3 linked regions of the Prochlorococcus marinus str. MIT 9313 genome follow. The protein of the gene in region 1 binds, or shares a complex with, the protein of each later gene. Links are inferred from orthologs where the notes say so. Each region holds a gene or a part of one and is shown on either strand. Other genes may lie near its edges. The genes, in order: accD, accC and AKG35_RS06570.

Evidence for each region.
Region 2: the proteins of accD (region 1) and accC are in contact, whole or in part, in a solved structure (PDB 8UXZ), measured with the Escherichia coli proteins. The link is inferred for Prochlorococcus marinus str. MIT 9313 from one-to-one orthologs.
Region 3: the proteins of accD (region 1) and AKG35_RS06570 are in contact, whole or in part, in a solved structure (PDB 8UXZ), measured with the Escherichia coli proteins. The link is inferred for Prochlorococcus marinus str. MIT 9313 from one-to-one orthologs.

Annotation. Positions count from the first base shown.
Region 1 is NC_005071.1:575,868-585,748, reverse strand. Bases 1,266-4,012 are described here. They hold accD (acetyl-CoA carboxylase, carboxyltransferase subunit beta), read right to left. Parts: upstream 3,207-4,012; coding sequence 2,325-3,206; downstream 1,266-2,324. Other genes in these bases: AKG35_RS02805 (prepilin peptidase), read right to left, coding at 3,394-4,012; AKG35_RS02815 (hypothetical protein), read right to left, coding at 1,912-2,280; AKG35_RS02820 (Gfo/Idh/MocA family protein), read right to left, coding at 1,266-1,902. In the rest of the region: fba (class II fructose-bisphosphate aldolase), read right to left, coding at 1-672; more of AKG35_RS02820, read right to left, coding at 793-1,265; more of AKG35_RS02805, read right to left, coding at 4,013-4,206; AKG35_RS02800 (phosphoribulokinase), read right to left, coding at 4,592-5,494; leuB (3-isopropylmalate dehydrogenase), read right to left, coding at 5,592-6,665; lpxD (UDP-3-O-(3-hydroxymyristoyl)glucosamine N-acyltransferase), read right to left, coding at 6,703-7,746; proB (glutamate 5-kinase), read right to left, coding at 7,803-8,888; AKG35_RS02780 (YqeG family HAD IIIA-type phosphatase), read right to left, coding at 8,885-9,394; AKG35_RS02775 (DUF3727 domain-containing protein), read right to left, coding at 9,400-9,881.
Region 2 is NC_005071.1:1,684,408-1,694,503, reverse strand. The notes cover bases 2,303-5,264. They hold accC (acetyl-CoA carboxylase biotin carboxylase subunit), read right to left. Parts: upstream 4,476-5,264; coding sequence 3,129-4,475; downstream 2,303-3,128. Other genes in these bases: AKG35_RS08460 (hypothetical protein), read left to right, coding at 4,696-5,264; AKG35_RS08475 (YggT family protein), read left to right, coding at 2,791-3,111; psbX (photosystem II reaction center X protein), read right to left, coding at 2,583-2,702; AKG35_RS08485 (Ycf66 family protein), read right to left, coding at 2,303-2,478. Also shown: AKG35_RS08505 (ABC transporter ATP-binding protein/permease), read left to right, coding at 1-157; AKG35_RS13550 (chlorophyll a/b-binding protein), read left to right, coding at 265-423; AKG35_RS08495 (hypothetical protein), read right to left, coding at 450-956; AKG35_RS08490 (hypothetical protein), read right to left, coding at 953-1,459; more of AKG35_RS08485, read right to left, coding at 1,498-2,302; more of AKG35_RS08460, read left to right, coding at 5,265-5,997; peptide-methionine (R)-S-oxide reductase MsrB, read left to right, coding at 6,046-6,480; AKG35_RS08450 (PRC-barrel domain-containing protein), read right to left, coding at 6,494-7,603; chromosome segregation protein SMC, read right to left, coding at 7,665-10,096. UniProt on the Escherichia coli protein: This protein is a component of the acetyl coenzyme A carboxylase complex; first, biotin carboxylase catalyzes the carboxylation of the carrier protein and then the transcarboxylase transfers the carboxyl group to form malonyl-CoA.
Region 3 is NC_005071.1:1,311,947-1,322,022, forward strand. Bases 2,704-5,645 are described here. They hold AKG35_RS06570 (acetyl-CoA carboxylase carboxyltransferase subunit alpha), read right to left. Parts: upstream 4,699-5,645; coding sequence 3,709-4,698; downstream 2,704-3,708. Other genes in these bases: folE (GTP cyclohydrolase I), read right to left, coding at 2,704-2,965; AKG35_RS06565 (SDR family oxidoreductase), read right to left, coding at 2,977-3,684; AKG35_RS06575 (long-chain acyl-[acyl-carrier-protein] reductase), read right to left, coding at 4,725-5,645. Outside these bases: AKG35_RS06550 (site-2 protease family protein), read right to left, coding at 1-975; AKG35_RS06555 (phosphoribosylanthranilate isomerase), read left to right, coding at 1,042-1,719; AKG35_RS12935 (hypothetical protein), read right to left, coding at 1,906-2,055; more of folE, read right to left, coding at 2,198-2,703; more of AKG35_RS06575, read right to left, coding at 5,646-5,762; AKG35_RS06580 (aldehyde oxygenase (deformylating)), read right to left, coding at 5,928-6,659; AKG35_RS06585 (creatininase family protein), read right to left, coding at 6,734-7,555; AKG35_RS06590 (S1 RNA-binding domain-containing protein), read left to right, coding at 7,625-8,890; AKG35_RS06595 (Tab2/Atab2 family RNA-binding protein), read left to right, coding at 8,887-9,786; peptidoglycan editing factor PgeF, read left to right, coding at 9,783-10,076. UniProt on the Escherichia coli protein: Component of the acetyl coenzyme A carboxylase (ACC) complex. First, biotin carboxylase catalyzes the carboxylation of biotin on its carrier protein (BCCP) and then the CO(2) group is transferred by the carboxyltransferase to acetyl-CoA to form malonyl-CoA.

The sequences.
Region 1 (9,881 bases):
GATGGCCTTATGGATTTCTGCAATTCGACTGATCGCTAATACTTCACCAGTGGGTTTGCGCGTGAATTTGTAGGCGCCGTGGCTGGTTCCAATCGCGATTGCTAAAGCGTCAACTTTGGTTTTAGCGACGAAGTCGGAGGCCTCAGCTGGGTCGGTGAGCAGTTGGCTGTGGTCGAGCTTGCCTTCAAATCCGTGGCCGTCTTCGGCTTCACCCATACCTGTTTCCAAGGAGCCCAGGCAGCCCAGTTCACCCTCCACGCTTACGCCAATGGCATGGGCCACGCCTACGACTTCTTTTGTGACAGCAACGTTGTACTCGTAGCTGGCAGGTGTCTTGGCGTCTGCCTCAAGAGAACCATCCATCATCACAGAGGTGAACCCGTTGGCTGCAGCACCAAAGCATGTTGAGGGGCTATTCCCGTGGTCTTGATGCATCACAACCGGGATGTCTGGATAAGTCTCAACGGCGGCGATGATCAGATGTCTTAAAAAGATTTCACCTGCGTAGCTTCGAGCACCGCGGGAGGCCTGCAGGATCACGGGGCTATCAGTCTCGTAAGCCGCTTCCATGATGGACTGCACCTGCTCGAGGTTGTTCACATTGAAAGCAGGGATGCCATAGCCGTTTTCTGCGGCATGGTCAAGCAGAAGCCTTAGCGGAACGAGGGCCATAGAGATCTCCGTAGTGTCAGTAGGGGCCAGTTCTCAAGCAAAGAGTCCTGGACCTGCGGCCCCGGACTTTATAAGACGATGGTCAGAACTGTCACCTATCCCTATCAGGCTTATTTATTTTCAGAGTGTCGATTGGATTTCAAGTCGCTGTCCTGATCTAGCTGAATCCCTTATTTTGTCGCATACGTGTTGGCTGGCCCATCCTTCCGCAAGGCCTGGCAGCATTGGCTGGCCACTGCGCATGCTCTCGGCCCACCAGCCTTGAAGCCTCGCTACAGGGGCGATGCGACCATCAGTCCATGTGGTAGGGAACGCTAGATCCAAATCAGCGCTAATGCTGCGAAGTGGCTCACCGGCAGCTGCTGCCCAGAGGCCAAAGCCATGCACATAGTCTTTCTGGTTGTCACTGCCAAGCAAGAGGCTGCCGTTGCTGCCGTAGATCTCCAGCCAGCACCCTCTTCCCTGGAGGGCAATTGCCGTGAGGCTCACCTGTGCAGGTATTTCAGGCCTCTCATTTCCACCCAGCTTTAACTGAGCCAGGGTGACGTCTTCACTGCTCACATCACGCAGTTCGCCACTAAATGGATCAGGCCTTGTTTGAATCGAGGTGGATAGCAGAGCACTCACCTGGCGAGTTGGCCCACACAACCAATGCAGCATGTCCATGGCATGAGTGCCTAGCGCCCCAATCACGCCGCCACCTGCCTCGGATTGGGAATACCAGTTCCATGGTCTTGAAGCATTGGCGCGACTACTCATTAACCAGTCAAGTTTCACCAGCCATGGCGTTCCCACGATCCCTTGATCAAGCAAACGCTTGGCTTGCATAAACAACGGCACAGCACGGTATTCAAAGTCCACGGCCACGCTCAATCTTTGCTTGATGGCCAGTCGTTGCAGTTCAGCGACTTGATCGGCATGCAACGCCACGGGTTTCTCCAGAAGCAAATGTTTTCCAGCTTTCAATGCTTCGAGCGCCAATTCAAAACGCGGGCCTGGTGGTGTTGCCAGAATCACGGCCTCGATCTTTGGATCAGTCAATAGGGCTGACCAATCGCTATAGCCGATAAGTTCATGCTGGTTAGAAGCTTTTTCTAGTCGCTCTCTGCGTGGATGCCATAGGGCAACAGGCTGTAGGTCTGGATTGGCTTTTAGTGCCGGAAGATGAACGCTTTCACCGAAGCCAAGGCCGGCAATAGCAACACCAATTGGTGGACGAATTGGATTCATGATTGATTTTTACGTCACCTCTGCAGTGCAAACCTCATCGATGACTGCATCGATGAGCTCATCGCCATCAGAGGGTTTCCATTCTGCGCGGAAACGATGCAAACCATTCACCGAGGTATCCCTGAAGAGCTTTTGATCGCAATCCACATGCATCAAATAGAGGCTGCCATTTTGTTGCTTCTCGCCTTCTCTGAGCGCTGGAGTAAAGCGACTAAGCACGCTGAGATTGCCATCCTTGTCGTAATGAAGGCTGCCTATATCCCACCATTGCTGTCCAGCTTCAGTAGCGGGGACTTCCTTCCATTCGACTGGGCCAGCGCTTGCGATTTCTACTTCGAGAAAGCCGTAAGGAATAAAAAGGGTTAGCAGCAGGAGCATGAAACCCTGACCTAGCCAGAGGCAGAATCGGAATAGAGATTTGCTCATTTACCCGCGGCCTTTTTCGCTTTACAGCCATGCAGCAGCAAGAGTGAGGCCAGCGTTTTACGAAGTTGCGTTCGAGGCACGATCGTGTCTACGAAGCCATGCTCTTGCAGATATTCGGCAGTCTGAAAATTGTCGGGTAGTTTTTCCCGCAAGGTCTGCTCAATGACCCGGCGTCCAGCAAAGCCAATCAGAGCCTTCGGTTCCGCCAGAATTAGATCACCAAGCATGGCAAAACTTGCAGTCACACCACCGGTAGTTGGATGAGTGAGTAGTGGCATGTAGAGCAATTCAGCCTCTCGATGTCGTTCAAGAGCACCGGAAATCTTGGCCATTTGCATCAGGCTGAGCATACCTTCTTGCATTCGAGCTCCGCCTGAAGCGCAGACAATCAAGAGGGGTAGACCTTGGGCTGTTGCCCGCTCCACCAGTCGGGTGATCTTTTCGCCAACAACTGATCCCATAGAACCGCCCATGAAGCGGAAATCCATCACCGCCATGGCCATCGGCATTCCTTCGACTTGGCAAAGACCTGTGACGACCCCGTCCTTCATGCCTGTTGAGGCCTGGCTTTCTCTAAGTCGATCGGCATAGGCACGGCGATCTTTAAATCCGAGTGGATCTGTAGGGCTGAGGTTGCGATCCAGTGATTTAAAACTTCCTTGATCAGCAATCAGGACGATCCTTTCGTCGCTATCGATGCGGTGGTGGTAACCGCAGTTGGAACAAACACTTGCATTGGCATGAAGATCCTTGCGATAAACCACCTGACCGCATTCGGGGCATTTGACCCAAAGGCCATCGCTTTCTTCAGTTTCCTGGCTCACCTTGCCAACGAACTGACCCTTGCGACGATCAGCAAACCAGTCGAATAAACTCATCCTTTTAAATCAGTGTGAGGACGGGTGACTTCTCAACTGGCACAAGGCTTCTCGGGCAGTCATAAGGATGGATCAAGTGTCCATGCTTATGTCCAATACCGCAAATTAAGAAGTGGTGATTCATCCAAATCTAAAGCGCGCTTGATTCACTGACAGTTGGCATTTTTTTCTAGCAGCAGTTGGTCTATTAAAGACCCATTAGGTTGAGCCAATGTTGCCACCACCAATCTGATCCACAAAGCCATACACCCCAGACCCCAAAGGCAATGAAAGGCCCGAAGGGAAAAGGCTGGCGAGGTTGTAGCTGACCAGCAAGCCGACCGATGAGACCAACCGCTGCGCCGCTGATGATGGCCAGGGTCATGGCCATAGCCACCCCATTCAGTCCTAACCATGCTCCAGCCATGGCCGCCAATTTGGCATCACCAAGCCCAAGGGCCGGCTGACCAATCAGCTTTTTGGCAAGGAAGCTAAGCCCTTCCATCGCAATTAAGGCTGCTGCTGCTGCTAGTAAATGGTCGAGTAGCAGGGTTGATCCCTTACTCCAGCCGAGTGAAACTGCCGCTGTCGCGGTGAACGCCAGGCCTAACAAAAGGCCAGCCCGACAAAGTGGTTCAGGCAACCACATGTGATCGAGGTCGATGAGGACCAGTGGCAACAGCACACTGACAAGCACGACTCCAGCAAAGAGATTGAACAAGGAAGACAACTCGCCCATGCTGGTTGGAGCTGCCAAGGCAGCCGATACCCAAAGCCCGGCGCTGAGACTCTCCACCGCTGGATAACGCACTGGAATGGTGGTTCTGCAATCACGACAGCGACCGCCCAGTTGAATCCATGCGAGTACTGGGATGTTGTCGTGCCAACGCACACCACATCCACAACGTGGGCAATGGCTACCAGGCCAAATCAATGATTCCTTTCGTGGAAGCCGCCAAGCCATCACATTGATGAAGCTGCCCATACAAGCTCCGATGATCGCTAGATAGATCCAGAGCATTAGCTGCGCCTAGAGATGGCGATGGTTCTTGCACGGGTTTGACGGGAGCGCATCGGGAGGGTGCGCAGGAGCTCTAGCTTGAGAAATTTTTCTTTTGGAAGCAGAACCGGAAGATCAAAGACAACGCGTCCTTTCCCATTGTTTTCATTCAGAACAACACCAATGGGTTCCGTACCAGTGATGGTGTTGGAGAGATAGTTGAAATAAATTTGTCGTGCTTTCTCAATCAGTTGGCCGCTGTTGAACCGATCGCAGCGTGCTGCCTCGGTTGATCGGGAAGCGGCTGTTGCAATTACAAATGAGAGGTTGGAAATAGAAATAGGATTAACTGATTACTCAGATAATCCCATCATAGTTGCTTCTTGAGGTAACTAAATTATTTTGTTTATGAGAGTTTGTGTTTGTCTTCAATCAGGCGATGAATGATCGGGGTCAAAATTAATTCCATTGCAAAACCCATCTTGCCTCCGTTCACCACGATGCTTGTCGGACTCGACATAAACGAGTCATTAATCATGTTGAGCAGATCTCCAAAGTCGATGCCCCATTTTTCGCGAGCACCTTTGCGGAAGTGAATGATCACAAAGCTTTCATCCGGCGTAGGGATGTTCCTACAAATGAATGGGTTCGAGGTGTCCACAGTGGGCACTCTCTGGAAATTGATGTCTGTACGGCTGAATTGTGGACAGATGTGGTTGATGTAATCAGGCATGCGTCGCAGAATCGTATCCACAATTGCTTCTGCGGAATAGCCTCGCTCGGCATTGTCGCGGTGGATTTTTTGTATCCACTCAAGGTTGGTGATTGGTACCACCCCAACCAGTAGGTCGGCGCAGGCTGCTACGTCGTAGCCATCACCAACGACACCACCATGCAGTCCTTCATAGAAGAGAACATCCGTGTTGGTTGGAATTTCCTCCCAAGGGGTGAACTGACCGGGGTCAAGTTTCGTGCCTAGGCGGCTGTTATGTTCTGCTGCCTCTTCAGTGCTATGCAAGTAATAACGCTTCTTGCCACCCCCTGTTTGACCGTAGGTGCGGAAGAGCTCTTCCAGCTTGTCGAATAAGTTCGCTTCTGGGCCGAAGTGGGAGAAGTTTTCACCCTTGGCCAAGGCGTCAGCCATGGCTTCCTTCATGGCCATCCGCTCGAAGCGGTGGTAGCTATCGCCCTCCACAACGGCGGGCGTGATTTTCTCTCGGGAAAAAATGTGTTCGAAGGCCCGCTTTACGGTGCTGGTTCCGGCTCCAGAGGACCCTGTAACGGCGACAACCGGGTGACGCTTCGACATCGACGCAGACAGGACAGGCCCAGAGATTTTGGCAGGTCATGGAGCAAACAGCTCAATTTGGCAACATCAGCATTTGCTTATCAGAGTTCTCGATCCTTTAAAGCGCTTGCAGCAATTGCTCACCCATCTCTGCGCAGCCCAGTTGGGTACAACCCTCACTCATGAGGTCACCTGTACGGAAACCTGCCGCGAGAACACGCTCTACTGATCCTTCAAGAGCCCTGGCGGCATCGTTTTCCTTTAAGCCAATTCTCAGCATCATTGCTGCGCAAAGCACCATTGCCATTGGATTGGCCAGGTCTTGTCCTGCAATATCGGGTGCGGAGCCATGCACCGGTTCAAACAGTCCTGGTCCTTCGCTGCCGAGCGAAGCTGAGGGCAGCATGCCAATCGAACCGGTAAGCATCGCTGCTTCGTCACTAAGGATGTCTCCGAATAGGTTGCCGGTAAGCAGCACGTCAAATTGCCTGGGGTTGCGCACCAATTGCATCGCGGCATTGTCCACATACATGTGGCTGAGCTCTACATCTCCATAGTTGGCAGCCAAAGCATCGACACGATCACGCCACAGTTGACTGACATCAAGCACGTTTGCCTTATCTACTGAACAAAGCTTTCCGCTGCGATCGCGGGCGAGCTCGAAAGCGACCTTGGCGATTCGATCCACCTCAGTTCTGGAGTAGGTCATTGTGTTGAAAGCGCGCTCATCCCCATCGGCCTCAATCCGCCCTTTCGGTTGGCCGAAATAAATCCCACCTGTGAGCTCACGCACCACCATTAGATCAACGCCTTTGATCACATTTGCTTTCAGGCTGCTGGCATCGATCAGGGCCGGCAGGATCGTCACCGGCCTGAGGTTCGCAAATAGTTTCAGTCCTGCCCGAAGGGATAGCAAGCCTGTTTCCGGCCGTTGCTCCCTGGGCAGGGCGTCAAAGCGAGGGCTACCAATTGCTGCAAGGAGCACCGCATCACTGGCTTGACATGCCTCAAGGGTGCTGGCGGGCAAGGGCGATCCGCTTGCGTCTATGGCAACCCCACCGATGGGGTGTTGCTCGAAATTCAGCTTGAAACCGTGTTGGTGGCCTAATGCATCAAGTAAAAGCTTTGCTACAGCAGTGATTTCAGGACCGATACCATCACCAGGCAGCAGAACGATGCGGTGCTGGCGCATGTGGAGAACTCCAAAATGGCTTGTGCCTCCTGTGAGGTTACTGAGGTGTATCTCTTGTCAGCTTCCTCAACATTTTGGCCATCTCCGGTAATTTGCTGAAGGTGGCGGAACAGCGCAACCAGAGGCGATTTGGAATCGCGGGATAGCCGCTGACAACTTCCCCCGCTTCAACTTCGCCATGAATACCGCTCTTCGAGCTAGCGATGGCACGATCGCCGATTACAGCGCGATTAGCGACTCCAACCTGACCGGCGAGGATTACACCTTCACCCAGGCGAGCACCGCCGGCAATCCCCACCTGTGAGGCAAGGGCACATCCTTGGCCTGTAACCACCCCGTGGCCGATTTGCACGAGGTTGTCAATTTTGGTCCCAGCGCCGATGCGAGTCTCACCCACCGATGGACGGTCGATGGTCGACCCGCAGCCCACTTCTACACCGTCTTCAAGAACCACCAAACCGGTTTGGGGCATCTTTCTCCATCCATTGGCGGTAGGTACGAAGCCGAAACCCTCTGATCCCACAACGGCATTGGAGTGCACAACGCAGTTCAGACCTAGCCTGGAACCAGGCTGAAGAACAGCATTGGCATGAAGTTCATTAGCTTCCCCCACCACCACATCTTCGTAAATCACTACGCCTGGATGGACCACGCTATAGGCACCGATACGGCTGCCATCACCGATGACGACGTGCGCACCGATTGAGATCCCTTGGCCAAGATGCACTTGATCTCCGATCACGGCTGTGGGGTGAACACCTGCCTTGGGCCGCGAGCGTGGATGCAATTGTTCCAAGGCTTCAGCGAATGCCAGGCGAGGATCTCGCAACACCGCAAAGGCCAGCCCTCTTTGTTCAGCGATGACACGTAGATCATCCTGAGGTGGAATCAATACGGCCCCAACCTTGCTGTGGCTTAGCTGAGTGGTTAGTGCATTGCCCTGTTCCAGAAAACTGAGCTGATTGGCCTTTGCTTGATCGAGAGATGCGCCGCTAAGCAGTTCAGGATCTTCAGCTAGCTGGTGGTCCTGCAGCCCAGCGCTTCCTTGTTGGAGGGAGGCGATCAACTGGCTGAAGCGCATGTCAAATCACTTTTCGGCGGATCGTAGGCGTGATGTGTTGGTGATGTTCAATCAAGTCACGCGTTGCGGAGAACCAACACGTCCCTATGCACCACGACCGGTGAACGATTCGTGCTCATTTGGGTCTCAATGGCCTCGCGCAGTTCTTTGCTACTCAAGGAACACAGGCCTCGAGCGAGCTCGTTACCTTCGGGATTAATTAGTCTTACCGGCTGGTTGGCTTCAAAGTTTCCTTCCACCTCTTTAACCCCCACCAAGAGCAGGGAGGCGCCACGATGTTGAAGGGCATCGCAGGCGCCTTCATCCAGCTGAAGGGTCCCTAAGGGCTTCAGAGCATGGGCCAGCCAGCTCTTGCGATTGCCGAGAGGTTGAGGGTGAGGATGAAACACCGTGCCGCTCCGTCTTCCTTGCAGCAACCCATCAAGCACTTGAGGATCGCGGCCATCAGCAAGAAGAACGGTGATGCCACTTGCGGTAGCGATGCGAGCTGCCGCAAGTTTTGTAGTCATGCCCCCAGTGCCCCAGGCACCTCCCTCCCCTGCCGCGACTTCCAGGGCAGTCAGTTCATGGGGATGGTAAACATCTGAGATCGGTTCGGCAGAGGCATTAATGCGGGGGTCTGAGGAATAAAGGCGATCCACGTCGGTGAGCATGATGAGCTGATCAGCCTCCACTGCGGTTGCAACGAGAGCTGAAAGGGTGTCGTTGTCGCCGTATCGCAATTCTTCCGGAGAGAGGGCGTCGTTCTCATTCACCACCGGCAGAACGCCCCAGTCGAGCAATTGCTTCAAGGTGCTAGAAGCATTGCGGTATCGCTGCCTGGAGCCAAGATCTGAGCGGGTAAGCAATACCTGAGCCACGGTGTGACCCCTTCGGCTCATGGCAGCCTCATAAAGAGCCATGAGTTGTCCTTGACCGATCGCCGCCGTCCCTTGGAGAGCCACCACATCGACCGGCCGTTGGCTTAGCCCTAGACGATTACAACCAAGACCTACGGCGCCACTTGTTACGAGGACAACATGATCCCCCCGCTTGAGGCTTGCTGAAAGGCAGGCGCTGTAGCTCTCAATCACTTCGGCGGTGGATTGCTTCTCATTGCCTCTCAGCAGGCTGGTTCCCACCTTCACCACCCACAGACTCATGTCTGTGGGGCCCCTAGCCATGCGGCAAGTTTTTGTTCAAGACGCTGAACTCTGTTGTTTTTGCAGGGGTAGCCATCGGCGCGTAGTGGTCGAACTAGAACGGTATAGAGATCAAGACGGTTTCCGGCTAGCACGTCAGTGAAGATTCGATCTCCCACAATGGCAATCTCTGTAGGTTTGCACTGGATCTGATTGAGTACCTTTCGCAGTCGGGCTCTGCGAGGTTTCGCTGCACTGCAGGTGAAGGTGAGATCTAGTTGCTCAGCTACCGAACCGATACGTTTTCGAGAGGGATTGTTGCTGAAGAGGTGAAGTAATAGATGGCGTTGGGCCTCCTTAACCCAGCTTGTAACGGATAGCGGTAATTCAATCTCACGCCCGGGCAGCAAGGTGCGATCAACGTCAAGGATCAGGGCCTGCAGGCCCTGATCCAGCAAGTGCTGGATCGGCAGATGGGGGAGGGTCAGGCCGGGTGCCCAGTTTGGCTGAAGCCAGTGTTGGCTCATCTGATCTACAGCTCCCTATCTTCGAGCTCGACTTCAATACGTGGCTGAACTTGATCGAATTCCTCTCCTTCGACAAGCTTTGCTTGACCGTCGGTCATGCGAGCCACAACGAAGAAGGGATCCAGAGGGATATAAAGGCCATACTCCTGCTCTTGAACCATAAAACTAACGAGTAATTCATATGTCTCGGAGTCGTCATCGGTTTCCTCATCTTCCAATTCCTCTGGATCGGGTTCATCTAGTTCACCGTTCACAGTGAGTGTTACAGCTGAACGAACAAGAGTGAGGTCGTGTTCTTGCAGCACGACATCGGCCACTGAAAGGATTGGTTCACTGCTGGCAATCGTTTCGATCAGTTCAGGATCGTTGCCTTCGCTGAGGCGGAAGAGGGAGACGGGGGTGTCGACCGGTGTGAGTAGGGCGTAATCCTTGTCATCAAGGGGAATGAGTTGCTCGAGAAAACAGAGCAGATCCCGCCCTTCATCAT
Region 2 (10,096 bases), 1.1 Mb from region 1 along the record:
GCTTCTCGAGGATCGTGATTTGGCTGTCATCAGCGTCGGTCATCGCTCGACCCTGATCGACTTCCACGATTCCGTGCTTGAGCTTTTAGGGAATGGCAAATGGCGTTTGCTCCCGACCGCCACCTATCTATTGTCTCAAGATCCTGACCTGGTTTGATGACCTCACCAAAGCAAAACCTTCCAGGCGATCAGGACCTTCCAAGCGAACAGGCTGTCTTCGAGGGATCCGAGCAGGGTTCTGAAAGTTCAGAGGTCCAGCCACCCATCAATAGTGCGACGACGGGAGATCCACCCACTTTTGGTTGGAGTGCCTATGCAGAACGGGTCAATGGACGTTTCGCGATGATTGGATTGGCCGCTGTGCTGCTCATCGAAGTGGTGAGTCGCGACACCTTCGTGCATTGGGCCGGTTTGGTGTCCTGAGTGGTTTGAGTGGTTGCGTTGTCTAATCAGCTTGGCAAACGGATCAGGTCCACATCCCAACGACCCTCTCGGCTGACTTGAACTGCTAGAAGCCGACCAGATCCATCCAAAATCACATGGCGAGGGATCCCTTTGGCGCTGAGCTCAAGCCGATGAACAGTACCCATACTGCGGTGATAGAGCAACAGTTCCGTTTGGTCGTCACGCTGTCTTACCAGCGCCAGGTGTTCGCCATTGGCACTCACGCTCACACTGATTGGCTGAGCATCAGGTCGATTCAGGCCTGGAAGTAGTACCGATCTGCGGCTTCGTAGGTCGATCAATTCAATTCTTTCTTTTCCTTGATGGTTGGCCAGAGTGGCCAACCAACGCTTGCCAAGGGCCGGTTGGCGACGACTGCTAGCGGATTGGAGCAGTGAGCGATTGATGCCTTGGAGTGGCCTCAATGCTTCTCTTCCGCAAGCAACCAGCCCAAAGCAAATAAACAAAGTTACAAGCCAACTCGGCAGATCTCGTAAGAGCCCATATTTCACGGTCTAACCTCTTTCGTTGGAGTTGAGCGCTTCAGCCCTCTGATTGGATCAGGCTCAAGGATGTGTGATAGATCGAAGAGCTCTACGCGCCAATGCCCCTGATCGGCTACTTGCATAGCTAACTGGCGTGCATCTGGTGCAAGGCTGAGGCTCACAGGATCTCTCTCCCCCGGTAGGGGAAGCGGGTGGATTCTTCCGGTTAGACGATCTTCAATGATCGTTAGGCGACGATTGCCTTTTTGTGTGATCACTGCCAGATAACGTCCATTCCAGCTCAGGGAGGGAGAACTGTGAGGTTGGTGACGGGAGAAATGGCGTAGTGGCAGGATCTTTCCGTCTCTAAGCTCGCGGAGCTGAACGGTTGGCCGGCCTCGCTGATCGACGATCACTGCCAGCATTTCGCCATTGCCGCTGAGGGCAGGGTCTTGCTGGCTGCGTTGAAGCAGGCCACCTGGTGCTCTCTCAATCGAATTGATGCAGCTCCCAAGGCTCAGGCACCCCAAAAGCAGGATCAGTTGCTGCAGGTTGTTGGCAATGGGCTTCAGTCGTCAAAACGGGAACTGTTGTCGCGAGGTCTTGAACTTCGCGGAGCTGAGCGTCTTGGCTCAGGCATTGATGATGAAGGAGGCGCCGCTTCTGTTCTGGTGGCTGAGGGATTGCCTTGTGGTCGGGAGGGCTTTGATGCTGTGGGCCTGGATCCCGTCGACCTGGACTTTGCAGGAGAGTAGGCCGCATCTTCAGCCTCGGGACGAATCTGAGACCCCTGAGGTACACCAGGTTTTCTTGATGAGCCGTAGCCCCCTCTCGTCGTAGACCTTGGCTCGTTGCTTAATTGGGTTCGATTGGTGGTTTGTTGATTGGCTGAGGGACGGCTGCCCCGGCGCTGATCTTGGCGAATATTGCGGCGTTCTCCAAAGTCAGGACGATTGTTTTGTTCATCATCCTGGCGGCCGAATCGGGCCATGCGACGAGAGCGTTCTGAGTCTTCGCCCCAGGACTCTTCCTCCTTGTTGCGGCGACGGCTTGCTGCTTGTTCTGGTATTGCAGCTCTTGTGGTTCTGCGAGGCCGGTATAAGTCTTCTTGAGGGCGATCAGCATCGTCGTTGTCTCGACTGGAGAAGCGTCGTCGAACCGGTTGGGGTTCCTCAAAGCGGTCGTAGGGTTCATCCCAGTCACCCCTTAGGCCACCGCCTCGACCCTGGTTGATAGGCGGGGCTGGTGCATCATCGAAATAGGATGAACGCCGAGCCCCCTCAACAGCTACGCCTCTCAACCTGACACTTTCGTAGGCGAAAAACATTGTGGTTCCGGCTAGCAGGAACACGCCGAACTGCAGGATCGGATCCAGGCGCCACCCCTGAAAAAAGAAAACTCCTCCACAAAGGAGGCCGATGGCTGCGAAAAAGACGTCGTAGTCGCGTGCTAAGGCAGGCTTGAACGATCGCATGAAATACAGCAGAGCACCGCCTACTGCAAGCACGATTCCAACAATGCTGCCCCAGTTAAGACTGGCATTGACCACAATTGCGCCCCCTGAAAACGCCTGAACAGGAGGTTGAAAACCAACCTCGTTGGGCTCAGTCTACGAAGTGCGCCAAGGCTGCTTTGAGGTTTCGGTCAACCCGATCACTTGCGATACATCTGGTCGTTTTGACTGATCAACACAAGGGCAACGGCAGCTGGTATTACCACGATTACTGCGGCCCAAACGAGGCTGCTTAGATAATTGGCGAGAGAAGCGGTCATAGCAGTGGTTCTGACTTGGGCGAGGCCATCATGATCTTAATGATCAGGGGTGACTTTCTACGATGGAATTGCTGATGCTTTGAGCTTTGTGACACCAGTTCTGATTCAAGCGCTGCCAACGCTGCATCTGGTTCTGGCCTTTGCGCTTGCGTTTTGGACGCTGACATTTATCTTTCGGATCGTGCTCTCTTGGTATCCCCAGGTAAAGCTCAGCGAGGGGTTTTGGCCTTTGGTGAGTTGGCCCACGGAGCCTCTTTTGGCGATGACCCGCCGTGTGGTGGCTCCCATTGGTGGAGTGGATGTCACTCCCGTGATATGGGCTGGATTGATCAGTTTGTTGAGGGAGTTGTTGGTTGGCCAGCAAGGACTGCTCTCTCAGATGCTGCTTAAGAGCCAGGCCATTGCTTGAGATTGAACGAAGGAATTTCAGTCGAGCATGTCCTGTTCGACAAATTTGGTGTGAACATCTCCTCTCAGAAATTCTTCCCGATTGAGCAGTTCGAGATGGAATTCAACTGTGGTGGGGATGCCTGTGACAGCACATTCATTGAGTGCTCTTTTCATGCGTTTAAGTGCCGCGTCTCGGTTATGCCCCCAGGCGATCACCTTGCCAATCAATGAATCATAGAAAGGCGGTATGTCGTAGCCGGTATAGACGTGGCTGTCGATGCGTACCCCTGGTCCTCCTGGTGGTAACCAGCCTGTGATTTGCCCTGGTGAGGGGCGGAAGTTGTGGGTGGAGTCTTCAGCATTGATTCGACACTCGATGGCATGGCCTCTTAGTTGGATGTCCTCTTGTTTGATGCTGATGGGATCGCCTCCGGCGATGTGCAGTTGTTCTGCGATCAAATCGATGCCTGTCACCATTTCTGTGACGGGATGCTCAACCTGAATACGGGTGTTCATTTCCATGAAGTAAAAGTCACCCTTGCGATCAAGGAGGAATTCCACGGTTCCAGCGCCTTCGTAGTTGATGCTCCTTGCGGCGGCCACCGCAGCCTCACCCATTCGCAGGCGTAATTCGGGGGTGAGGGCTGGGCTGGGGGATTCTTCCAACAGTTTTTGATGACGTCGCTGAATGGAGCAGTCACGCTCGCCGAGGTGGATGACGTTGCCGTGTCGATCCGAGAGGATCTGCACTTCGACGTGTCGGGGCCGGTCAATGAATTTCTCCATGTAGAGCCCAGGATTGCCGAAGGCCGCTTCGGCCTCTCCTTGGGCGGCCTTGAAGAGGTTTTCCAGTTGGTCTGGCGTGGTGACCAGGCGCATGCCGCGGCCACCCCCACCTGCGGTGGCTTTGATCATCACTGGGTAGCCCATTCCCTTCGCCAGCTCAGCTGCTGCTTCTGGACTGGCGAGCAAGCCCTCGCTACCTGGCACAGTCGGAACACCGACTTGTTGCATGGTCGCCTTAGCGGTCGACTTGTCTCCCATGGAGCGGATTGCATGGGGTGAAGGACCGACAAAGGTGATGCCATGGTCACGACAGATTTCGGCGAATCGATCGTTTTCGGCTAGAAATCCATAGCCAGGATGAATTGCATCGACCCCGCGGGAGGTTGCAGCCGCGAGGATATTGGGGACATTGAGATAGCTCTTGCTGCTAGGGGCCTCGCCAACGCAGACGGCTTCATCAGCAAGTTGAACATGCAGCGCATTGCGATCCACGGTGCTGTAAACAGCCACTGTGGGGATATTCAGCTCTCTGCAGCTACGCAGAATTCTGAGGGCAATTTCGCCGCGGTTGGCGATCAGCACTTTGCCGATGGTCATCCCGCAGTAATCAGGCTTTGGGCGGATCGTATCAGCGCTCCTTGCCAGGCCACTTTGCAAAACGTTGGACCATTGGCCGGTATGATCCTCGATCGACGAAGCCCGCGAGGTTGAGTCGGCCACGCGGATGTGGTGGAATTGGTAGACACGCACGTTTGAGGGGCGTGTGGCTTCGGCCTTGCGAGTTCAAGTCTCGCCATCCGCATTCTTTCCTTACAACTTGACCTCACTCCCTCCAGCTGTCATTCCGGACACTTCGCTGGCGGTTGTTCTGGTTTCCAATGGCCCAGGGGAACTAGCGACTTGGGTTAGGCCCATTGCTGAGAGCTTGCATCGCAGCATTTTGATGCGTCCTCGCGCTGCAAGCTCGCCTATTGACTTGAGGCTGGTGTTGGTGCCTTGCCCGAATGCCACAGGACAGGAGGCTGATGCGGCTAGACGATGGATTCAGTTTGAGCAGATCACACCAGCAAATCAGTTTTGGAATTTGTTGTTCTTTCCCCGACGCTATGGGCCGTGGCCTCGCCAAGGAGTGGTCGTTTTCCTTGGTGGAGATCAGTTCTGGAGCGTGCTTCTTTCAGGCCGCTTGGGCTACCGCCATCTCACCTACGCCGAGTGGGTGGCCCGCTGGCCTCGTTGGAATGACTGCATTGCTGCGATGTCTCCCAAAGTGCGGGATCAGCTGCCACGTCGTTTCCGGGACCGTTGCACTGTGGTGGGAGACCTGATGGCGGATTTGTCTAGTCTTGCAAGAGCTGAAGCCCCGCTGCCACAAGGCGACTGGGTGGCTTTATTGCCTGGGTCTAAACGGGCCAAGCTCTGCGTGGGGGTTCCTTTCCTTTTGGAGGCGGCTGATCAATTGGCTCGGCTGCGACCTGGATGTCGGTTTTTGCTTCCTGTTGCACCTACCACAAGCGTGAAGGAGTTGGAAAGCTTTATGAGTTCGAGCAATCCGATTGCTGCTGCCTATCGCTCAGCTATTGCCATGGTCAGGCCAGCTGAGCTTGATCAGCCTTGGCGAAGATTGATCACCAGGGCCGGCACGGTCATCTATCTCCAAGAGGATCATCCTGCGCATGGTCCCTTGAGCCAATGTGATTTAGCTCTTACCACTGTGGGGGCCAATACGGCCGAATTGGGGGCGCTTGGTTTGCCAATGATTGTGATCGTGCCCACCCAGCATTTGGCTGTGATGCAGGCATGGGATGGCTGGATTGGTTTGTTGGCTCGGCTCCCTGGATTGCGTTGGTGCATTGGTGTTTTGCTCAGTGCATGGCGGCTGCGTCGTCATGGATTCCTGGCTTGGCCCAATATCTCTGCTGGACGCATGGTGGTTCCGGAGCGAGTGGGCTCAATTTCGCCACAGGACATTGCTCATGAGGCGTCAGCTTGGCTGGAATCTCCTGAACGGCTCAGGGGGCTGCGCGAGGATCTGCGCAGCCTGCGTGGGCAACCTGGGGCTGTTTCTGCACTGGTTCGGCAGGTGCGTCGTTTGCTGCCCAAAGCTCTCGGTGCTTTTTAGATTCGAAGGCTGTTTAGGGTCTGGCAGGTCCTCTTTCTTTTCCCTTCCATGTCCAGGTCTGATTCCTCCGCTTCCGATTCAGTGGATTGGATCAAGCTCAGCCCAGAAGAGTGGCAGGCCAGGTTGACTCGTGAGCAGTATCAGGTTGCCCGTAAGGGGGGCACAGAGCGAGCATTTACAGGTGCTTATTGGAACCACAAGGCAGCAGGGATGTATTGCTGTGTCTGTTGTGGAGCCCCACTCTTCAGCTCAGCGACAAAATTCGATTCAGGCACTGGTTGGCCGAGCTTTTCGGATGGAGTCAAGGCAGGTGCGATTACCACCCATCGGGACACTAGTCATGGAATGGAGCGTACTGAGATCAACTGTGCTCGTTGTGGGGCTCATCTGGGCCATGTCTTTAACGACGGACCAGCGCCTACAGGTCAGAGGTACTGCGTGAACAGCGCTTCGCTTGATTTTTCCGAGGAGGCAGAGGTTTGATTTGAATCGAAGGTCACCAAGGGTCGTCCAGTTCGGTGCCATTACGGCGCTGTGGGGTCTCCTCTATCTCTGTATCTCGGTCTCGGCCAGCTTGATCGCGTCCTGAAAAGTCGAGGGGCTCCACATCAAGAGGATCACCAAGGCTCTGAACAGGTCGACGTGAGGCTGGTCTTGGTCTCTGGGGTTGTTGATCTTCAAAGGTTCGTCTTGGTTCATAGGCAGCTGATTCTTCGAAGACTGGCCTTTGTTCATAGGCAGAAGGTTCTTCGAAGGTCATTCTTTCTTCTCTGTCATTGCGGTAGCGCGTTGGGGAGCTTGAGGGCGTTTCATCGAGATAGCGCTGTTGGGGGATGACTTCCTGTTGACGCTCTTCAAGTTCAACGTATTCAAGTTCTTCTTCCGGCTCAAAGGTTTGAGTGGTGGAAGGTTGGAGCCGGCGCTGTTCCTGCTCAGTGGGCTGTCCTGAGTTGAGCTGGTTTTCCACTGGCACAAGATTCATCCTGTAGCGCTCTCGCTCCTGTTCTTCCCAGCTGGGGCCGCCAACTCCGAGTTTTTCGAGGAAGCCGCTATTCAGTTGCTTGAGCTTCTCTTCTGCGCCTTCATAGACAATGATCCTGTCTGCGCCGCTGCTGACCACCTCGTCTACCGGCATCTCCCAGGTACTCAAGACCCCTTCACCCAATAAGGGCACACCGATTGCTCCAATCACCAGGGTGGTGAGTTCTCCTGTTTCGATGTCGAAGGAGAACCCCAGGACTCTGCCTAGTTGCTGGCCAGATTCTGTGATCACTTGGCAGTTGATCACTCGGCTGTAGCGATCTGGGGTGAAACCCTCTTTGAGTGAGTCAGAGGAATCCACGAGGATGACGTCCCCCACCTGACGGATCCGATCAAGTGGCATCCAACGTGGGAGGCCGGGCAGGTATCGCGTTAGGGGATTGTCTCGCAGGCCTAGGGCCACCACTTCGCGGCGATCAATGTCGACCACGACTTCTCCCACGACGCCGAGACGACGTCCGGTATCACGGGTGATCACGTGGGTCCCCATGAGCTCGGAGCGCAGCCAGAGGCGGTCGCTAGGAACTTTGTCCAGTGGATCGTTCAGGGATGGGTTTGTCGTCAAACGCAGGCCCTCAACAGGGGGCGAATCGAGTTATTTTGACTCAAGGGCTTGAGGAAACAGCTCACGCTGCATTGGGTAATCCCACGACTTGAGTGTGAGCCCCACGGGCCTGGGTTACCCCGATGGTGCGGTTGGAGGCGCCGATCATTGGTCGGCGGTGGCTCACAACCATGAACTGGGCTTGTTCTGCTTGGCGGGCGATCAAAGCTGCAAGGCGTTCAACATTCACCCCATCAAGGAAACTGTCCACTTCATCGAGGGCATAGAAGGGAGAGGGGCGGAAGCGCTGAAGAGCAAACAGAAAGCTGAGCGCCGTAAGCGATTTTTCTCCACCAGACATAGCCGCAAGGCGTCTCACTGCTTTGCCTTTGGGATGTGCTACCAGGGTTAGGCCGCCTTCGAGGGGGTCGTCAGGGTTGTCGAGTTGAAGGTGGCCATCGCCCTCAGAGAGGCTGGCGAAGATGTCACGAAAATGACCATCAACTGCTTCAAAAGCTTCCATGAAGGCTTCCTGACGAAGAGTGGCGACGGTCTCGATGCGGAGCAGGAGTTCTTCTCGCTCCTGGGAGAGAACCTCAAGCCTTTTGACCAGATCCCCGAGTCGTTGTTCGAGTTGTTCGAGTTCTTCAAGGGCCAGCATGTTCACTGGTTCTAGGGCTTCCATACGGCTTTGAAGCTTTTGCAGATCGGCTTGAAGGGCCTCAAGTCCTGCGCTGCGAAGCTCTGCGGGGATCTCCGGGGGTGGGTCTGGCAAGGCTTGTTGGAGTTCATTGAGTCGGAGGCCGCCGCTGCGAAGCTCTTCGGTAAGGGCTTGGCGATCCTGTCGGAGGCGTTCCAGGTTCCACTGGGCCTCTTGTAGGCCTTGGCGCTGGTTTGCTACTTCTGCTTCAGCAGCATCCCTGGCGCGCCGTTGTTCGCCAAAGCGAGTCTGTAGGTCTTGTTGTTGGCTTTCTAGTGTTTGTCTTCGCGCTTGCAGTTCTTGCTGCTGGTCACGCCATTGAGCATGGGCAGTTGCCAGAGCATGGACAGCTTCCTGCAGTCTTTTTTCCTCAGCCTCCAGGCCCTTTTGTTGATCGCTTAGGCGTTCGAGGGCGAGGTGGCGATGCTGCTGGGCAGTCAGCAATTGATCCCGATTCGTTCTGGCTGTCCCAAGTGCGTCATCGGCGGTTTCAAGATCCGCTTGTAATCGTTGCCAGGTCTCTGCATCGCCATCCGCTTGGGCTTCCTGCTCATGTTGTTCAAGTTGCTGCAGTTCAAGGGTGAGGGGAGAGAGCTTTTCGATGAGAGCGTTCAGTCGTTGCTGCTGTTGTTCTTGATGAGCTTGTAGCTCCTCCACTTTTTGAGAGCGTTGATGACGTCTTTCCATCAAGGGGCCATGGGAGCGGCGGGCTGCGCTGCGTTCGGCTTCCAGAGCGGCTTGGCGCTGTTCAAGATTTCTGAGGCAGGGGCGAGCTTCCTCGAGAACTTGGCTGAGGTGAGATTCCTCTCTGCGGCAGGCCACCAAGGTTTCTCCAAGTTCAAGAAGCCTGCGGCGTAGGGGTTCGGCCTCATCTCCCTCGTTGCTGCTACCAAAGCTAAGGCTGTTGCTACGACCGGAAAAACTGCCGCCTGTCATGGCACCGCTCTTCTCTAGCAGTTCTCCATCAAGAGTTACGGCTCGAGTTCGTCCCAACTGCAGCCGAGCAGATTTCAGGTTGCTAAAGACCAAAGTTTCGCCGAAGACGTAGGCAAAAACCTCGGCATAAATGGGCTCAAAACGAACCAGCTCAAAGGCTTTGCCGATCATGCCAGTGCTGCTATCAGCGTTGTCAGGCTTTCGCCCTCGCATGAGGGCGCTATTGCTGCTAGCTGCAGGTGCTTTGATGCGATTGAGAGGCAAGAAGGTGAGCCGGCCGGCTCGCTTGCTTTTGAGCAGTTCGATGGCTTTGGCGGCAATGCGATCGTCGTCTACGACAACTTGAGCGAGTCGTGCACCCGCAGCGACTTCCAAAGCAAGTCGGTGGCGATCGTCTACCTCCCCAAGCTGGGCAACGGGGCCGTGGATCCCTTCCAGACCGGCTTCAAGCAGCAGCCTTAGAGCTCCAGTGCCACGACTCTCCTGCAGGGTCTCGCGACGACTCTCTAGCCGGGCGATCTCTTTTTCCAAGCGGGTTTGTTCTTGCTCGAGTCGACTGCGGGTCCGTTGCTGCACTGCCAGGGCTTCAGCGGCTTGCTGAACCTGCTCTTTCTTGTCGCTGATGCTCTGGAGGAGTGTTTGCCATTCCTGTTCGAGTTGATCAAGTTGTTTCTGTACCTGCTGGTCTTCGGTGCCGTCACGCTGCTGCTCTGCTTCGAGTTCCACGCGCCGCTCTTCGTCTTGTCGCAGGCGTTCTTGAAGTTGTTGTTGCTCCTGCTGCAGTGGTGTAAGGGTGGATTGAAGTTCCTGACGGCGAGAGCTGCGCTGCCGTTGTTGCTCAAGCCAAGCACCAGAGCGACCGGCGACGTCTCCAAGGC
Region 3 (10,076 bases), 730 kb from region 1 along the record:
CAACTCAGATATCGGCTTCATGTGATCCGCCAGGCATTGCCGATCCCATTGCTGCACAGGCAATTCTTTTAAGGGTTGGTCCGTCATGTAACCAACCCAACGACCAGAGCGACAAACCAAAACCCACTCCTGAGGAGACTGCTCCTCGCTGCCAGACAAACGCAACTGACTAAGCCTGCGCAGCGACTGGTCATCTTCAAGCACACGGAAGTTGCGCCCAGCCGCCTGGCCTACGTTGAGCTCACGCAAGACCTTCTGCAAGGCAAGTAGCTGGGTTTGAGAGCGAGATGCACCGAGACCAAACCAACCGAGCATCAACAGCCAAAGCCCACCAATCCCACCACCTTTAAAGAAGAGCAACCAACCCCCCAACACCATTGCCGAGAGAGATAGGGCACGGCCAGTTGCGGTGGCGACCTGGACACCCTTCCTCTGACTGCCAGTCCACTGCCAGACCAAAGCCTTAAGGATCAAGCCTCCATCAAGAGGCAACCCAGGCAGCAAATTAAAAAGGGCTAGCAACAAATTGAGCCCACCCAACTGACCAACGAGATTGGCAAGCAGCGGATTGACGTGATCAGCTGCATACACCCCTCCAGTCAGCAAGGCAACAGCCAAGACCAAGCTCACCAATGGTCCCGCTGCAGCAACCCTTAAAGAGGCCATCGGTGTCGAGCACTCCCTCTCAACGCTGGCAACACCTCCCAGGAAAAAAAGCGTGATGCTGCGAACCTTGACCCCCTCACGCAGTGCAACCAAAGAGTGGCCTAGCTCATGCAGGAGAACAGACAAAAACAACAGCAGGGCCGTGATCAACCCCAGACCCCAGCTGATCCAAGCTGGAAGCGAAGATTCAGCTGCAGCGGACACCTGGTTTTGTGAAATCCAAGTAAAAAGCAACAGGATCACAAACCAGCTGGGATGAACCCTTAAAGGGATTCCCCGAATCTTCATCAGCTCCCAGCCTTCGCCCACCCTTTCATCTCCATCGAGCCGGATCAGCGGCCAGTAGCAAACCAATCTTAGAAAAGTCTCGAGCCAATGGTCTTGCCTATGGGATCTCCAACATCCACCGCAGTGAAGATCTGCGGTCTTACCAACATTGACCAAGCCAAATCGATTGCAGCGCTAGGTGTCGAAGCAATTGGCGTAATCGGCGTAGCAAGCTCACCCCGCTTTGTTGCAGAACAGCAACGACGAGACCTTTTCGCTCAACTCAACAGCTTCAAGCCAGAACTCCAACGAGTCTGGGTGGTCGCTGATCCAGATGACACCGACCTATCCGAAGCCCTGCAAGGAGAAGGTGCACCTTCGGCAATCCAGCTTCACGGCCAAGAAACGCCAGAACACTGCGCAAACCTGCGCATCCAACACCCGAACACGCAGTGGTGGAAAGCCCTGCGCATCCGTAGCCATGAGGATCTCTCCCTTGCCCATACCTATGCAGGCCAGGTCGACGCACTCCTTCTCGATGCATGGAGGCCTGGACAACTTGGTGGCACAGGCCATCGACTTCCCCTGAACTGGCTGCATCAAACCTCTTTTGAACTGCCCTGGTGGTTAGCGGGTGGTGTCTCCGCAGAGTGGATTCCAGAACTTTTGAGCCAGGTAAATCCATGGGGCTTGGACGCCTCAAGCCGTCTCGAGATTTCGCCAGGGATTAAGGATCTAAAACTGGTTGAGGCCCTGGTTGAAGCGGTACGTCAGCAGCAAAAATAGATTCAATGATGCAATCAAAGCTCTTAAACAATTTGAGCTGCCGCAGATTTTTTCAATGGGTTGAAATTGAATTTCAATAATAAAGAGCGAACAAACAATAAGAATTTCAATCAAATCAATAAAATATGCCTAGCTAAAACTTTGGTCAATGAGACGAGCAAGACCCCAACTGAAGGTTGCTGCTAATTATTTTTTAGCTTGATCGTTAAGCTGTTCCTGTCTTTGTTGAATTCCAAAAAAAACATTCGCGCCTAACACCAAGACAGTTGCAACTACAATCACTCCAATCGCTAATGGGCTCAGATTAAGAGCCATTGCAAACAAAGGCGAAGGCATTGACCTCTAAATTGTAAATACAAGAATTAGCTTGACAGAGTTTCATCCACTTGGCTAGTAACAAGCGAAGTGGATACACACATGTTAATCAGACATGGCCATCGCCAAAATGTTCTTTCTTGGCAAGATCTAGAGAGATCTTTTATGTTGCAAGCATGGCCTCCTGCTGACGAACGAGCTCAAAGAATTCCTGTTTAAGGCTAGAGTCATGCCTGAAAACACCTCGCACAACTGAGTTCACCATGGTGCACTGGGGTTCCATTACGCCACGTAATTTCATGCAATAATGCTCTGCCTTGACAATAATTCCAAGCCCCTGAGGCTCACATAGCCGCTCAATTTCATCAGCCAAGATCATTACGGCCTCTTCCTGAATATGAGGTCTTGAAAATACCCAATCGGCAACTCTTGCAAACTTAGAGAGTCCAATCACACGGGTCCCTGGCTTGATCCCAATCCAGCAGTTACCCATGATCGGCACAAAGTGGTGGGAGCAGGCCGAACGGATCGTGATTGGTCCAACAGTATAAATCTCATCAAGCTGCTTAACGTTAGGAAAACTTGTAATCTTGGGCTGTTTCTGATAACGGCCCTTAAAAACTTCGTTGAGATACATGCGAGCAACTCGCTCGGCTGTCTCTTCTGTGTTGTGGTCATTATGAATATCAATCAACAGGCTTTGAAGTAGTTCTCGTACTCGATCGGCAACTTCTACTTCAAGCTCTTGCAACTCGCCTGGTTGAATGTATTCCGAAATATTATCGTTAGCGAGAAAGGAAACACCTCCCGCAACAAACCGTGCGCGTATACGCTCGGAAATCTTGCTTGTATTGGCAATTTGACCATTGTCAGGCGAAGCATTTTTGTCATTGCCAAGGCCTTTCGATGATGCTGGGATGATGGAAGTCATTAAAGGCTGGTTCAAAAGGCGCCAGTGGCTGGCATCAGAGTTAGATCTTCAATCACCTGTGATGGTGGCTGTTGGGCCAAGTGAAGAAGGGCAGCGGCAGCCTGCTCAACAGAAAGCATGGCGTCACGGTCGAAGCTACTTTGCACGGTTTCAGTATCCCAAAGAGGGGTATTGACCGAACCAAGCGTAAGGGTGCAAGCACGTATCCCATGATTGCGCTCCTCCGCTGCCAAGCAACTAGTAAAAGTAGCCAATGCTGCCTTGGTAGTGCAGTATGCACCCCACTGTGGAAAAGCATTGCGAGAGGCATGACTGCTCACATTGATCACCAATCCACCGCTAGCACGCATCGCAGGCACCACAACAGAACACAATTGAAAGACACTAGTGAGATTCATCTGAAGCAACCATTGCCAACGATTCAAAGGCATGGATAGAAGATCCCCTGTCCAAGCCGCCCCAGCATTGTTGATCAACACTGATGGGCAATGTCCCCGTCCAAGCAAATCCTCGATACCAGGAGCGATGGCTTCTGGATCAGCCAAATCGATTGATTTAAAAAGAACATTCTGGCCTGTACTTTTTAGCTCTTGGGAAAGTGCCTGAAGTGCATCTTGGCTGCGGGCTACCAACATCAAATCCCAACCGGAATTGGCAAACAACCGCGCAGCTGCTTCTCCGATACCGCGGGATGCTCCAGTAATCAGGGCAGTAGGCAAGGAGCGAATGCAACCCCAATAACCCTAGGCAGGCAAGCCGGTTTCCGACGAGCTTGGATCGAGAACACGACCCATAGCCCGGAATTTTCGATACCGCGCTTCGCGAAGCTGATTAACCTTTAAACCAAGAAGCTCATCGAGGTGCCGCTCGATAGCCTCTCTAAGCACCTCTCCCGCCTGAAGAGGGGCCCAGTTGTTGCCTCCAGCTGGTTCTGGAAGCACTTCATCCACCACTCCTAAGTTAAGGAGGTCTGGACCAGTGATCTTCAAAGCAGCAGCTGCCTCAGGAGCTTTGGCGGCATCTCTCCAAAGAATCGAAGCACAGGCTTCCGGACTGGCCACGGTGTAGACGCTGTGCTCAAACATGAGCAAACGATCAGCTACGCCAATTCCAAGAGCGCCACCCGAGCCTCCTTCACCAATCACCGTGGCAATCACAGGCACGCGCAAACGGAACATTTCACGCAAGTTGACTGCAATGGCTTCACCTTGCCCCTGCTCCTCGGCAAGCAGGCCTGCATATGCACCTGGCGTATCGATGAAAGTGAGGATGGGTAAACGAAAACGATCGGCATGATCCATCAGACGAAGAGCCTTGCGGTAACCACCAGGCGTAGCCATCCCAAAGTTTCTAGCCACATTTTCTTTTGTATCCCTGCCCTTTTGATGTCCGATCAGCAGCACAGAGCGCTTACCAATACGGCCCACACCACCAACCAACGCCTGGTCGTCGCTACCACGACGGTCACCATGCAACTCAACCCAGTCGTCGCAAAACATTTGGATAAAATCCAAAGTGCTCGGCCGGTGAGGATGTCGCGCGACTTGTATTTTTTCGGCCGGTGTAAGAGCTTGAAAAATTTCCTCCCGTCTACGTGCCGCCAAAGTTTCTAACTGGAGTAACTGCTGACTGACATCGACTTCGGAATCGCGTGCAAGCTCTCGGATCTGCTCAATCTGCTGCTCTAGTTCTACCAATGGCTTTTCGAACTCAAACAGATAACGACGAGCCATGACAAGAAAAGATCCGGAAACAAGGTTCAGGCTGCAGCAGCCTGAAGTTGGTGATTGAGATTGAGGCTTGAAAAACCATGACGCAAAGACGCCATGCCGATAAAATCCATTTTCTCAAGGGTGATCTGGTTACGCCCCCAACTGAAGTTTGTGTGGCAATTCTCAAACTCCAACAGCATTGCTTCTGCAAAACAGGCAAACATTTGCCTCGCAGGCTTATCCATCTCTGCAATCCAGCCAACATCCCAGCTGATGTCATTGCAGAACTCAACGATTCCTCCTTTGAGAACATGCACCCCACTACCAGCAAACTTTGCATCTAGGTTCTTCGGATAGCCCCCATCAATCATCAAGCAAGGCTTGCGCAAACTCTCCATATCGATTTCCAGGGTTCTAGGCATGCTGGCAACCCAAACCACAACATCAGCTTCAGGCAAGGCCTCTTCAAGACTCAATATTCTGCCGCCAGCCAATTCAGTTTGAAGATCTATAAGAGGTTGTTGCTGTCTAGCCACCAAAAGAAGTTCAGCGACACCAGTTCGAGCGGAAAGCCAACGGCAAACAGCACTACCTATATCGCCAGTTGCACCAACTACCGCTACACGCGCCTTGCTTAAATCAATGCCCAAAAGTGGGGCATTGTTCTCAAGCTGACGGCAAATAACCCAAGCCGTATGAGTGTTGCCGGTTGTGAATCGCTCCCATTCAAGCGTGGTGTTTCGTACATGTTGATGCTTAAGAAGATTGAAGTTCTCAAAAATAATTGAGGTAAATCCGCCTAGGGCACTTATCTGAATGCCTCTCTTCTGGGCCATTTCCATGGCATTGAGAACTTTGCGACGGGCAGTTTTGAACCGACTCAACATTTCTGGCACAAAACATGAATCGATATAAGCGCCTTCTATTTTCTTTCCTGTAAGGCTTTCTACCTCTATCTGTTCCAAAAACTGCGGAGGAGCACTGCACCAAACATCCAGGTCTCCATCTAGATGGTCATAGCCAATCTGAAGTGCCGTCTTCCTGGCATCTTCAAAACTGGTGGAATGACCGATCAGACCAAACATGTAGTGCTGACATACGAAAAAACTGAGCCCACCCTATAAGCCCTGAAGAGGTCCAAGTCAACCATAATCCCATTAATGCTGGTCTTTACGGTCCAGTGTTTGAACTTCGACCAAGCTGCTCACGAATGGATACAAGGGGAAAGGAAGGCCCATAAGCAGCAGAGTTCAGCTCACAAGAGCTGCCGCTGCCATACGGGTAATTTCACGAGTGTTAAAGCCAATCTCAGTGAGAGATTCCTGGTAGGCGATTAAGAAATCCTCAATCAGATCTTCCTTATCCATCTGCAGCACGGCAGCATCACCTGCTACCTGATCAAGCATCCGGCGAATCAGAGGCAGGTTCTCGCGATTGGCCTCAAGCAACTCCTCACGGCAACTCTCCAGATTGGCCTTGAGCCAAGCCTCGCCATAATTGAGGTGTGTGTACTCGTCCTTCACGACACCTTCAGTAATCTTGCGAGCAAAGGGGTCAGAAACAGGGATATAGGTGTGATAAGCCGAAATAGCAAAGGCTTCAATCAAGAGCGCCTGGATCAGCAAGCATGTAGGTGTTTTCCCCTGCCCTAAAGCTGTCTGGAAGTTGTCACGCAAAGGAGCAAAAAACTCCCTTGCGAAGTCCATGTCAGCCTCAACGCCAAGGTTCTTGCCGCAAGCTGTAAAGCCCTTCTTGTGCCTCATCTCCATCTTGGCAAGCCGCTTGAGCTCTTCGACATGATCGGGAAGCAGCGTGCCAATCGCGATGTAATTGTCATGGGCTTCCTGTTCGCCCTCAATGACTATTGCGTTGATTCTGCTGTATGCATCCTTATATCTATCTGAAGTGAAGTCTGGCAGGGCTTCTGAAGATCCAACAGTGCTGTCAAGAACAGCTGCCACAGGCATCTCAAGCGTAGGCATGGATCTTTTAAAAGTCGTAAGTCGAGAGACTTTAACCCTCTACTAGGGAAAATTGACTCAAGCCGCCCTTTAAATCACAAGCATTCTGGTTCTCTCACCGGAGGCCATTGGCTTCCCATCAGGCTGATCAGCAAATTAACCCAGTGATCAACCAAAGCCTGCTCCAATGCTTTCCCTAGCGCAGCATTAGCCTCTCGACTATCACCGATCACCCCGGACTCACTGAAATCGTCCGTAAGCCAAGCACATGGAGCATGGCCCTCAAGGCTCCAACCCATCGGCGGAGTGGTAGATAGGCCAGGGGTGTAGTGGTCACCATCGACAGGGCGATCAAGCCCTACCAGCTCAGGCGCCATGGACAGCATCAGGCTGGTCTCAGCCAGACCAGCATGCAGGCCTACCTCACGCTCACTTTCAGGGAGCAAATCCTTTAATGCCCCGACACCACTCCAGAGAAAACAGGGCAATACAGCCATCGCAGGGCATTGAGCACGAAGCTGCCGAGCCGCCACATGCAATAAGCCAATCTGGCCTCCATGTGCATTGAAAAGCAGCAAACGACGAACTCCCATGGCCGCCAATTGCTGACCAACTTCGATGACCAGCTGAAACATCAGGTTCGCTGAAAGGGAAAGAGTTCCTGGGAATGCCTCATGTTCCGGAGAAAATCCCAATGACTGGGCTGGCAACATCCAGATCGGCAGGTCAGCAGGCAAGCGTTCAAGGACCTCTACCAACATCCGCTCTGCGAAAAAAGCGTCCGTTATCAGAGGCAAATGCGGACCATGCTGTTCACAGGCCCCGAATGGCCAAACCAAGGTGGATCCCTCCAGACCAACCGCTTCTGCAGCCTCTGGCCAGCTGAGATGGTCAAAACGCCTGCAAGAAATAGACATCAGCCCCAATCTGCGAACAGAACCCCACCCTGCCTGTCAGAATGCTTGATCGACGACCCCAAGGCCCCCATGGCGGGATCAGGCAGTCCGCAGCCCAATAGACCAAAGCCCCCTAAACCCGCAGCGGAAGCCCCTCGCAAGCCCCTGCAGGTCATGCACATCAGCAAGCGTGGGGAACAAGACAAGCTAGTGCGAGAAGCCGCCGAAATAACTTCACCTGGCAGTAAAGCAACTGCAGCATCAGGCCAGCTCAGCAACGCCCCCAATCGATCCGTCTCAGCTGATGCAGCCTCAGATGAGAGTCGTTTTGATCTCGGCGAGCTGCAAAACATGACGATGGCCGATCTACTTGGTCCGGCCGATCAGTCACGCCGAAGCGCTTCGGCCCCAAAGGGCATCGATCATCGCAACGAAGAAGGGCAATCCAACCCAGCACGCAGTGTCGACGATTTCGACTTCGATGAAGACGCCTTCTTGGCTGCTCTCGATGAAAACGAACCAATTGGAACCACAGGGGAAGTGGCTACAGGCAAGGTCATCGCTTTGGAAAGTGATGGTGTTTACGTCGACATCGGCGGGAAAGCACCAGGCTTTATGCCCAAAAATGAATGCGGCCTTGGCGTGATTACCAACCTCAAAGAGCGCTTCCCAAAGGGTTTAGAGGTCGAAGTACTCGTCACTCGAGAGCAAAATGCCGATGGGATGGTCACCATCAGCTGTCGAGCTCTAGAGCTGCGTAAGAGCTGGAGCAAGGTGCAGCAGATGGAGAAGGAAGGCAAGGTCGCCCAGGTCAAGGTCAATGGATTCAACCGTGGTGGAGTGACCTGCGACCTTGAAGGCCTGAGAGGATTTATTCCCCGCTCTCAGCTCCAAAATGGAGAGAATCACGAAGCGCTTATCGGAAAAACCCTTGGTGTGGCATTCCTGGAAGTCAATCCAGAAACCCGCAAGCTGGTGCTTTCAGAGAAGCGGGCCGCTACCGCCGCCCGCTTCTCTGAACTTGAAGTAGGACAGCTCGTGGAAGGTCAAGTCGTAGCAGTGAAGCCCTACGGTTTCTTCATAGACCTAGGCGGTGTGAGTGGCCTCCTTCACCAATCCATGATCACCGGTGGCAGTCTTAGATCCCTGCGGGAGGTATTCAACCAAGGCGATCGAGTCAAAGCCTTGATCACCGAAATGGACCCTGGTCGCGGACGCATTGCCCTGAACACAGCCCTACTGGAAGGACAACCGGGCGAACTCCTAATTGAAAAAGATAAGGTTATGGCTGAAGCGACTGATCGAGCCAACAAAGCTCGTAACGTCCTTAGGCAGCAGGAACAGTCAGCAGGATGATTGCTGCCAATACGCCCAACATCACAGACCAACACCCTAAGACTGACTGGGAGCTCGACTTCTACTCGCGACCAATCCTTGAATCTGACGGCAAAAAACGTTGGGAGTTGTTAATTAGCAGCTCACAGGACCCGTCAGGAACTGCACCATTCCGCTGGGTAAAACGCTGCCCTGCAGGAGAAGTCAATTCACTGTGGCTGACCGACGCCCTGAGAGAGGCCCTTAAAGACTCTCAGGAACAAGGCTGGGAGGCCCCTCTCAGGCTTCGCTGTTGGCGTATATCGATGCGCACCATGGTGCAACGGGCTGCCGCAGAGCTTGGCATCGAAGTCATTCCAAGCCGCAGAACCTATGCCCTACTCGACTGGCTCGCCGAGCGAGAACGGGATGTCTACCCCCTTGAGGAGGGCTACATGGCTGGTCCACTGGCTCCTCCCCCAACTCCGATACCAACACCCCCAGTACCTCTACCTGAGGCTGTAAGGGGAGACGCCTGGAGCTGGGCCTCCCTACCCTTAGGTTTGCTACGCGAAGCCCAAGAGTGGCCAATCGGCTTCGGCGGCCTACTACCAGTTGGAGCAAACGACAACGACAACATCCCCGTGCCAGGTGTACGGATGTTCAGTCAAACCCGTGCTTTGGCTCTAGCAGGCTGGCTTGGAGGCCTGGAACCAGTTTGCTTGGCCGTCGATGGCACGCAGCTGATGCTTGAAGCAGGTCAAGACGATCGCTGGCTGGTGACGGATTTGGATGACAAAACAGCCACGGCAGTTCAACAGAGCCTCCTAGAGGCAAGAGAGCAAGCCGGCGGACTGCAATTCATCTCTGTGCAGACCTCCCCAGAGGAAAAACGATTTGCTGGTTTCTGGATGCTGCGTGACCTGCCGCAACCATGACATCGCTGGGGCCGGCAACGGAAACTGACAACCAAGACCCGCTTGCCACTCCAGATACCCTTTTCAACCAACTCAAAGGATGGACCTGGGTTGGTTGCTATGGGGGCTACTACCTGCAGGCCGACCTTCTACAAAAAGCTGGTTTCGAACATGGATTCTTCACGCGACGCTGGCAAGATCGAGGCCCCGATCAACTAGCTGGTTACCTAAGCGCAGGCATTAGCGTTCATAGACCCCAACAAGTTCATGGCGGCAAGGTGCTCCCAGCCTCACAAGCCAACCGCCCACCC